Longimicrobium sp.: one gene and its partner. The protein of the gene in region 2 interacts with the protein of the main gene of each other region in a pairwise test. Links are inferred from orthologs where the notes say so. Each region holds a gene or a part of one and is shown on either strand. Other genes may lie near its edges. The genes, in order: ndk and VIB55_RS17500.

Evidence for each region.
Region 1: the proteins of VIB55_RS17500 (region 2) and ndk interact in binary tests that used the Escherichia coli proteins (3 or more experiments, as listed by UniProt). The link is inferred for Longimicrobium sp. from one-to-one orthologs.

What each region holds. Positions count from the first base shown.
Region 1 is NZ_DATBNB010000844.1:3,889-7,052, forward strand. What follows is about bases 278-3,130. They hold ndk (nucleoside-diphosphate kinase), read left to right. Parts: upstream 278-1,422; coding sequence 1,423-1,839; downstream 1,840-3,130. Other genes in these bases: sucD (succinate--CoA ligase subunit alpha), read left to right, coding at 278-480; VIB55_RS23815 (CBS domain-containing protein), read left to right, coding at 528-1,415; VIB55_RS23825 (Ig-like domain-containing protein), read left to right, coding at 2,016-3,130. Also shown: more of sucD, read left to right, coding at 1-277; more of VIB55_RS23825, read left to right, coding at 3,131-3,164. UniProt on the Escherichia coli protein: Major role in the synthesis of nucleoside triphosphates other than ATP. The ATP gamma phosphate is transferred to the NDP beta phosphate via a ping-pong mechanism, using a phosphorylated active-site intermediate.
Region 2 is NZ_DATBNB010000629.1:11,974-15,026, reverse strand. The notes cover bases 57-2,798. They hold VIB55_RS17500 (uracil-DNA glycosylase), read right to left. Parts: upstream 1,894-2,798; coding sequence 1,219-1,893; downstream 57-1,218. Other genes in these bases: VIB55_RS17495 (hypothetical protein), read left to right, coding at 2,109-2,798; VIB55_RS17505 (TfoX/Sxy family protein), read right to left, coding at 855-1,151; VIB55_RS17510 (TonB family protein), read right to left, coding at 57-135. Outside these bases: more of VIB55_RS17510, read right to left, coding at 1-56; more of VIB55_RS17495, read left to right, coding at 2,799-2,825. UniProt on the Escherichia coli protein: Excises uracil residues from the DNA which can arise as a result of misincorporation of dUMP residues by DNA polymerase or due to deamination of cytosine.

The DNA of each region.
Region 1 (3,164 bases), on a different replicon or contig from region 2:
GCCGGCAAGAGCAAGGTGGGGATCATCCCCGGCCACATCACGCAGCCCGGGCCCGTGGGACTGGTGTCGAAGTCCGGCACGCTGACCTACGAGGTGGTCTACAAGCTCAAGGGCGCGGGGATCGGCACCACGACGTGCGTCGGCATCGGCGGCGATCCCATCAACGGCACGTCGTTCATCGACTGCCTTGCGGCGTTCGAGGCCGACCCGGAGACGACGGCCATCGTGATGCTGGGCGAGATCGGCGGAACGGACGAGCAGGATGCCGCCGCCTACATCAAGCAGCACGTGACGAAGCCGGTGGTGGGCTTCATCGCGGGCCAGACGGCGCCCCCGGGGCGGCGGATGGGCCACGCGGGCGCCATCATCTCCGGCAGCGCGGGTACGGCCGAGGAGAAGCTTCAGGCCTTCCGCGACAACGGGATCGCCGTCGCCCAGCGACCGCTGGACGTGGTGGGGCTCATCCAGGAGGTTCTCTGAGCGAGGCCCCCTCGCGGGCGGGGCGCGAAGTTCGGCTGACGGAGATCCTGCGTCCCGAGCACGTCGTCGCCCCGCTCTCGGCGGCCACGATTCCCGAGGCCGTCACGCAGCTGGCGCGCACGCTGGTCGCCTCGGGCGCGGTGCCCGACCGCGAGAAGCTGCGCAAGCTGCTCACCGCAACTCGCGTCCGCGACCTGATCCACGTGGGCGACCGCGTGGTGATGCCCCACCTGCGCACCGACGCGGTGGAAGAGCTGGTGGTGGCCATCGGCATTGCGCCGCGGCCGCTGCCCGAGGCGCCGGGCGACGCGGGCGCCGTGGCGCAGGTGGTGGTGCTCGTGCTGGCACCCCTTTCCGCCGCGGGATTGTACCTGCAGACGGTGGCGGCGCTGGCGCGCGTGCTTCGGCACGACGACGTGGTCGACCGCCTGGTGGCGTCGGCGAGCGCGGGCGACGTGCTGGCCATCCCCTCCGTCCGCGAGATCACCATCCAGCCGCGGCTGCTGGTGCGGGACGTGATGACGCAGCGCGTCTTTCGCACCACGCCGGACTCGCCGGTGCAGGAGGTGCTGGAGATGATCGCCGAGCACAAGCTGCGCGCGGTGCCCGTCGTCGGCGAGAACCGCGAGGTGCTGGGGATGGTGAGCGACCGCGACCTGCTGCGGCACTTTCTCCCCGGCGTGCAGCGCCCGGCGGACGCCAACGCGCTGGTGTGGCAGGAAACGCGGGTGCGCGAGGTGATGTCGCGCTCCGTGATCTGCGTTTCGGAGGACCAGGCGCTGGCCGAAGTGACCGGCATGCTGGTGAGCAAGGACATCGAGCGCCTGCCGGTGGTGCACGATGGGCAGCTGACCGGCTTTTTGACCCGCGGCGACATCCTGCGCAAGGTGTTCGGGTTCGCCGCGGCTCCCGTAGACCCTGACCACGAAGGATAGATCTCTCATGGCACGCACCTTCGCCATCATCAAGCCCGACGCCGTGCAGAACGGCCATGCCGGCAACATCATCGCCCACGTCCAGAAGGCGGGCTTCCGCATTTTGGGGATGAAGCTCACGCAGATCAGCCTTCCGCAGGCCCGGAAGTTCTACGAGGTGCACGCGGAGCGCGGGTTCTACGGCGAGCTGGTGGAGTTCATGTCCAGCGGCCCGTCGGTGGTCCTCGCGCTGGAGGCCGACAACGCGGTGGCCCTGTGGCGCGAGACCATCGGCACCACCGACCCGGCTGAGGCCGCCGAGGGCACCATCCGCAAGCTGTACGCGGAGAACAAGGGCCGCAACGCGGTGCACGGCTCCGACAGCGACGAGAACGCCGCCCTCGAGATCGCCTTCTTCTTCAGCGGCACCGAGCTGGTGGGCTGAGGTTCGCCGGGACGACCAGTCCCGCGGCGGCGATGTAGTTTCGAATGACGGGGGCGCTCTCCAGCGGAGGGCGTCCCCGTTCGCCTTGCTGACACCGAGACCGTTGCCCGGGCGCCGGATTTCCGCTTATCCTGTCCCTTTCGCGTGTACCTGCCCCCCGCCGTGGAGACCCTTCCATGCTCCTGAAGATGTTCGTGCTGGCCGCCGCGTTCCAGCAGCCGCCGGCGCCGCCGCCCTCCCCCGTCGCGCAGATCCGCGTGACCCCCGCCGCCCCGGTGATCGCCGCGTACGACTCGCTGCAGCTCCGGGCCGAGGCGCTGGACGCGCAGGGCCGGCCGGTGCCCGGCGCGCGCATCGTCTTTCGCCCCGCCGGGGGCCGGTTCGAGGGGAGGGTGGACAGCACCGGGATGGTGCGCTCGGGGAGCACCGGGACGCTGCCGATTTCGGTGGTGGCGCTGGTGCAGGGGAGCCGCCCCGCGCTGCACCGGGTGGAGGTGCGCATGGTCCCCGGCGCCGCGGCGCGCGTGGAGGTGAGCCCGGGTACCGCGCGGCTGGTGGTGGGGCAGCGCCTGCGCCTGTCGGCCACCTCCTTCTCCGCGGCGGGCCATTCCCGCGAGGACGCGTTCAACTGGGCCAGCTCCCGGTCCTCCGTGGCGCGGGTGAACGAGGCCGGCGTCGTGGAGGCCGTGGCGCCCGGCCGCGCACGCGTTTCCGCGGCCGTGGGCGGGGCATCCGGCGCGGTGGAGGTGGAGGTGGTGGCGGACAACGTGGCGCGGCTGGAGATGACCCCCGCCACGCACGCCGCACGCACCGGCGACGTGGTGCGCTTCCGGGTGACGCCGCGCGACGCGCAGGGGCGGGAGATCCCCGGGCTGACCCCCACGTTCAGCGTTTCGCCGGGCGAGGGGGTGATCGGCGCGGACGGGGCGTTCGTGGGATACGAGGCCCGCGCCTACACGGTGACGGCGCTGCTGGGCCGGCACTCGGCGGACGCGACGGTCACGCTGCGGCACCGCGACGTGCGCCGGCCGGCCACCATCGTGGGGCGCCTGCCGCGCACCCGCTTCAGCACCGAGGAGGTGTGGCTGCACCCCAACGGCCGCAACGCCTACCTGGGCTCCGGCGCGGGGGGAGACGTGCTCTACGTGCTGGACGTCAGCGATCCGGCCAACCCCGTGGTCACCGACTCGATGGTGTCGAACACCCGCCGCGTGAACGACGTGATGACCACGCCGGACGGGCGCTACCTGGTCCACACGCGGGAGGGCTCGTCGGACCGCCGCGACGGGATCGTGATCGCGTCGCTGGAGGACCCGGCCCACCCG
Region 2 (3,053 bases):
CTTGGTCCGCTCCGGCTCGCCCGAGGCTGCGTACATCACCCCGCCGAAGATGGCGACGTGGGCGGCGGCCGAGACGGCCAGGAACAGGGGGCTGATCGCCCGGCGCTTCTTTTCCCGAACCAGGATCTGGAACATGCGGCACCTCCTGCGCGTGGAGCGGTGGGCCTCTCGGCCGATGGTTGCGGGGGGCGGGGCGATGTGTCGGCGCCTATGCCGTCGTACGTCGCCGCCGGGCGGGAGTTCCATCCCCGCTCCGTGCCCTTCCACATACGCAACGAACGATCGTTCGCCATTCTGACCAACGTACGCACGCGAGGCTCGCACTCCACACCTGCCGAAGCGCATCTGTCATCCCGATGGAGCGGCCCCGGCGAACCTGCCCCTACACCGCAGACCGCAGCGACTGAGGGATCCGCCACACAGTGCTCCGATTGCCTCCACGACTGCTCGCGACCAAGCCTTCGGCGTTCCTTCGCCAGCCCCGAAGAACACAGCCCAGCCGCGGTGATTCCCGCGGGGATGAGGCGGCTCGCGGACTGGATGGCGGATCCCTCAGTCGCTGCGATCGATGGTGCATGGGCGGGTGGGGCGTGGCCGCTCCGTCGGGATGACAGAACGCCGTGCACCTGCCGAAGCGCAATCGAATTCTCCCCTCTCCCGCTTGCGGGAGAGGGGCCGGGGGTGAGGGCAGCCGGGGAGTGCGCCGGAGCCATCGACCCACACTCAGCCCGCCGGGGTGCCAGCCCACGCCGCGGCCGCTGGGGACGCGCACCGGGCTGGCTCCCTTCCCCCGCGCAGTTTGCGGGGGAAGGGCTGGGGATGGGGGGCGCCGCGGTATGCGCCAAGGCCTGGCCTCACCCGCTCCCGCCGTCCTCTTCCCCCTCCTCCTGATCGCCCGCGAGCAGCGCCCACGCATCCCACGGCGCCTCGAGTTCCGCCTTCAGCCGCGCCTTCGTCTCCGGCGGAAGATCCATCCAGTGCACGTCCGTCAGTGCGGCTTCGATGGCCCACACCAGGTTCAGGCTGGGCCGGTGGCCGCGTAGCGCCAGCAGGCGGTACGCGTTCACCGCTCCCAACTCGCGCAACTCGGCCGCGGTGTGCACGCCGATGGCGTTCAGCACCCGCTCGCAGTAGGGTCCCAGATTGCGCATGCGCCCAACTTCCGACATCGCGCGTCGTGCCGGCATTTCGTCGATCGGGTGTGATTCGGGACGATGATCAGCTGTCGGAGATGCACCAGTCCACCGGCGTCTTTCCGGCGCGCTGCAGCTCGCGGTTGATGATGGTGAACGGCGTGCTTCCGAAAAAGCCCCGCTTGGCGGAAAGCGGCGATGGGTGCGCGGACTTGTGGACGTAGTGCGGCGCGCCGATCAGCGACTCCTTCTTGGCTGCGTACCCGCCCCACAGCACGAACACGACGGGATCTTCACGAGCCGCCACCGCGCGGATGACCGCATCCGTGAACGTTTCCCAGCCCTTGCCCTTGTGCGAGTTGGGCTCGCCCTCGCGCACCGTCAGCACGGCGTTCAGCAGGAGCACGCCCTGCTCGGCCCAGGGTACCAGATAGCCGTTGCGGGGCGCGGGGCACCCCATCTCGGCCTTCAGTTCCTTGAAGATGTTGGCCAGCGACGGGGGAGGGCGCACACCGGGAAGGACCGAGAACGCCAGCCCGTGCGCCTGGCCGGCTCCGTGGTACGGGTCCTGTCCCAGGATCAGCACCTTCACCGCGTCGTACGGCGTCAGCTCCAGCGCGGTGAACTCCTTGCCTTCCGGCGGGAAGACGGTCGCGCGGCTTCGCTCCTCATCCACGAACGCGCGCAGCTTCTGGAAGTAGGGCTTTTCCAGCTCGGCTGCCAAGGGGGACTGCCACGACGGCGGAAGCGTCGGATTCATCGGCCGGATCTCGGGATTGAGGCGCGGAAGTGAACGGCGTGCACTCCGTCGGCAGGATGCAATCGTGAGGCCGGAGCTGGGTTCATCGCGATTCTGGACGTTCAGGCACTCCGCATGCAATTTGGGAGATATCCCCGGCGCCGGGGCGGCCCGCGTGGAACTTGTGGGGCCGCCGGGCAGTACGGCGAAGACAACACGTTTCGCTGGAGGCATGGATGATCAGGCCCAACGTACGAGCATCGTTCGGCAGGCGCGAGGCGGAATTGCTCACCTCGCTGGTCGGTCCGGGTGGGGAGGAACGGCTGCGCGAGCAGGGGCTGGATGCGCTGCTGGACGACGCGGGTGTGCTGCGCGCGCTGGTGCGCAGCGAGGGCGTGAGCGCGGTCCCGGCTCCGCTGCTGTTCTACGTGATGGTGCGCCACGCGCTCATGCAGCGCGAAATCCAGGACCGGCAGCTGGCGGACTACACCGCCGCGGTGCTGCTGGAGTTCGCCATGGCAGGCAAGGCGCACCGCGTGGATGGGGGTGAGGGCGAGCCCTTCTTCTACCTGACCGACATCCTGGGCGCGCTGGAGCGGGCGCGGGGCGAGCGCGAGTTTTTGCTGCGGGTGCACCTGGGCAATTTCGCCCTGTGGCTGGGGGGCGTGTTTCCCGACTACATCGCGCACCGGGTGCAGCGCCGCGGCGCGCCGCCCATGTCGTACTACGACGAGATGGGCGCGGCCGGGTTCCGGATGGCGGCGGGGAGCGACCTGGCCCTGCGCCACGGCGTGGGCGACCTGTTCCTGCGCGCGGCCGACCGCTTCCGCGACGTGCGCTCGGCGCTCAACTCGCTGTCGGACACGCTGTTCTTTCCGCAGTCGCAGGACGCCATCGAGAGGCTGCTGCGCCAGGTGAGCGACGACTTCCAGCGGCAGAGCGGCTGGCGCTGAGGCCCCTCCCCCGGCCCCTCCCCGCACAAACTGCGTGCGGAGAGGGGGGAACTTCGATCGTGGCTTCGGCTGGGTTCCGGGACGCCCGCGGGCACCCCCCATCCCCAGCCCTCCCCCGCAAACTGCGCGGGGGAAGGGAGCCAGTGTGGTGCGCGTCGCACGCCTGATGTCATCCCGACGGAGCGGCCAAGCCACACTTGCCTCTGCTCCAGCGACCGCAGCGACCGA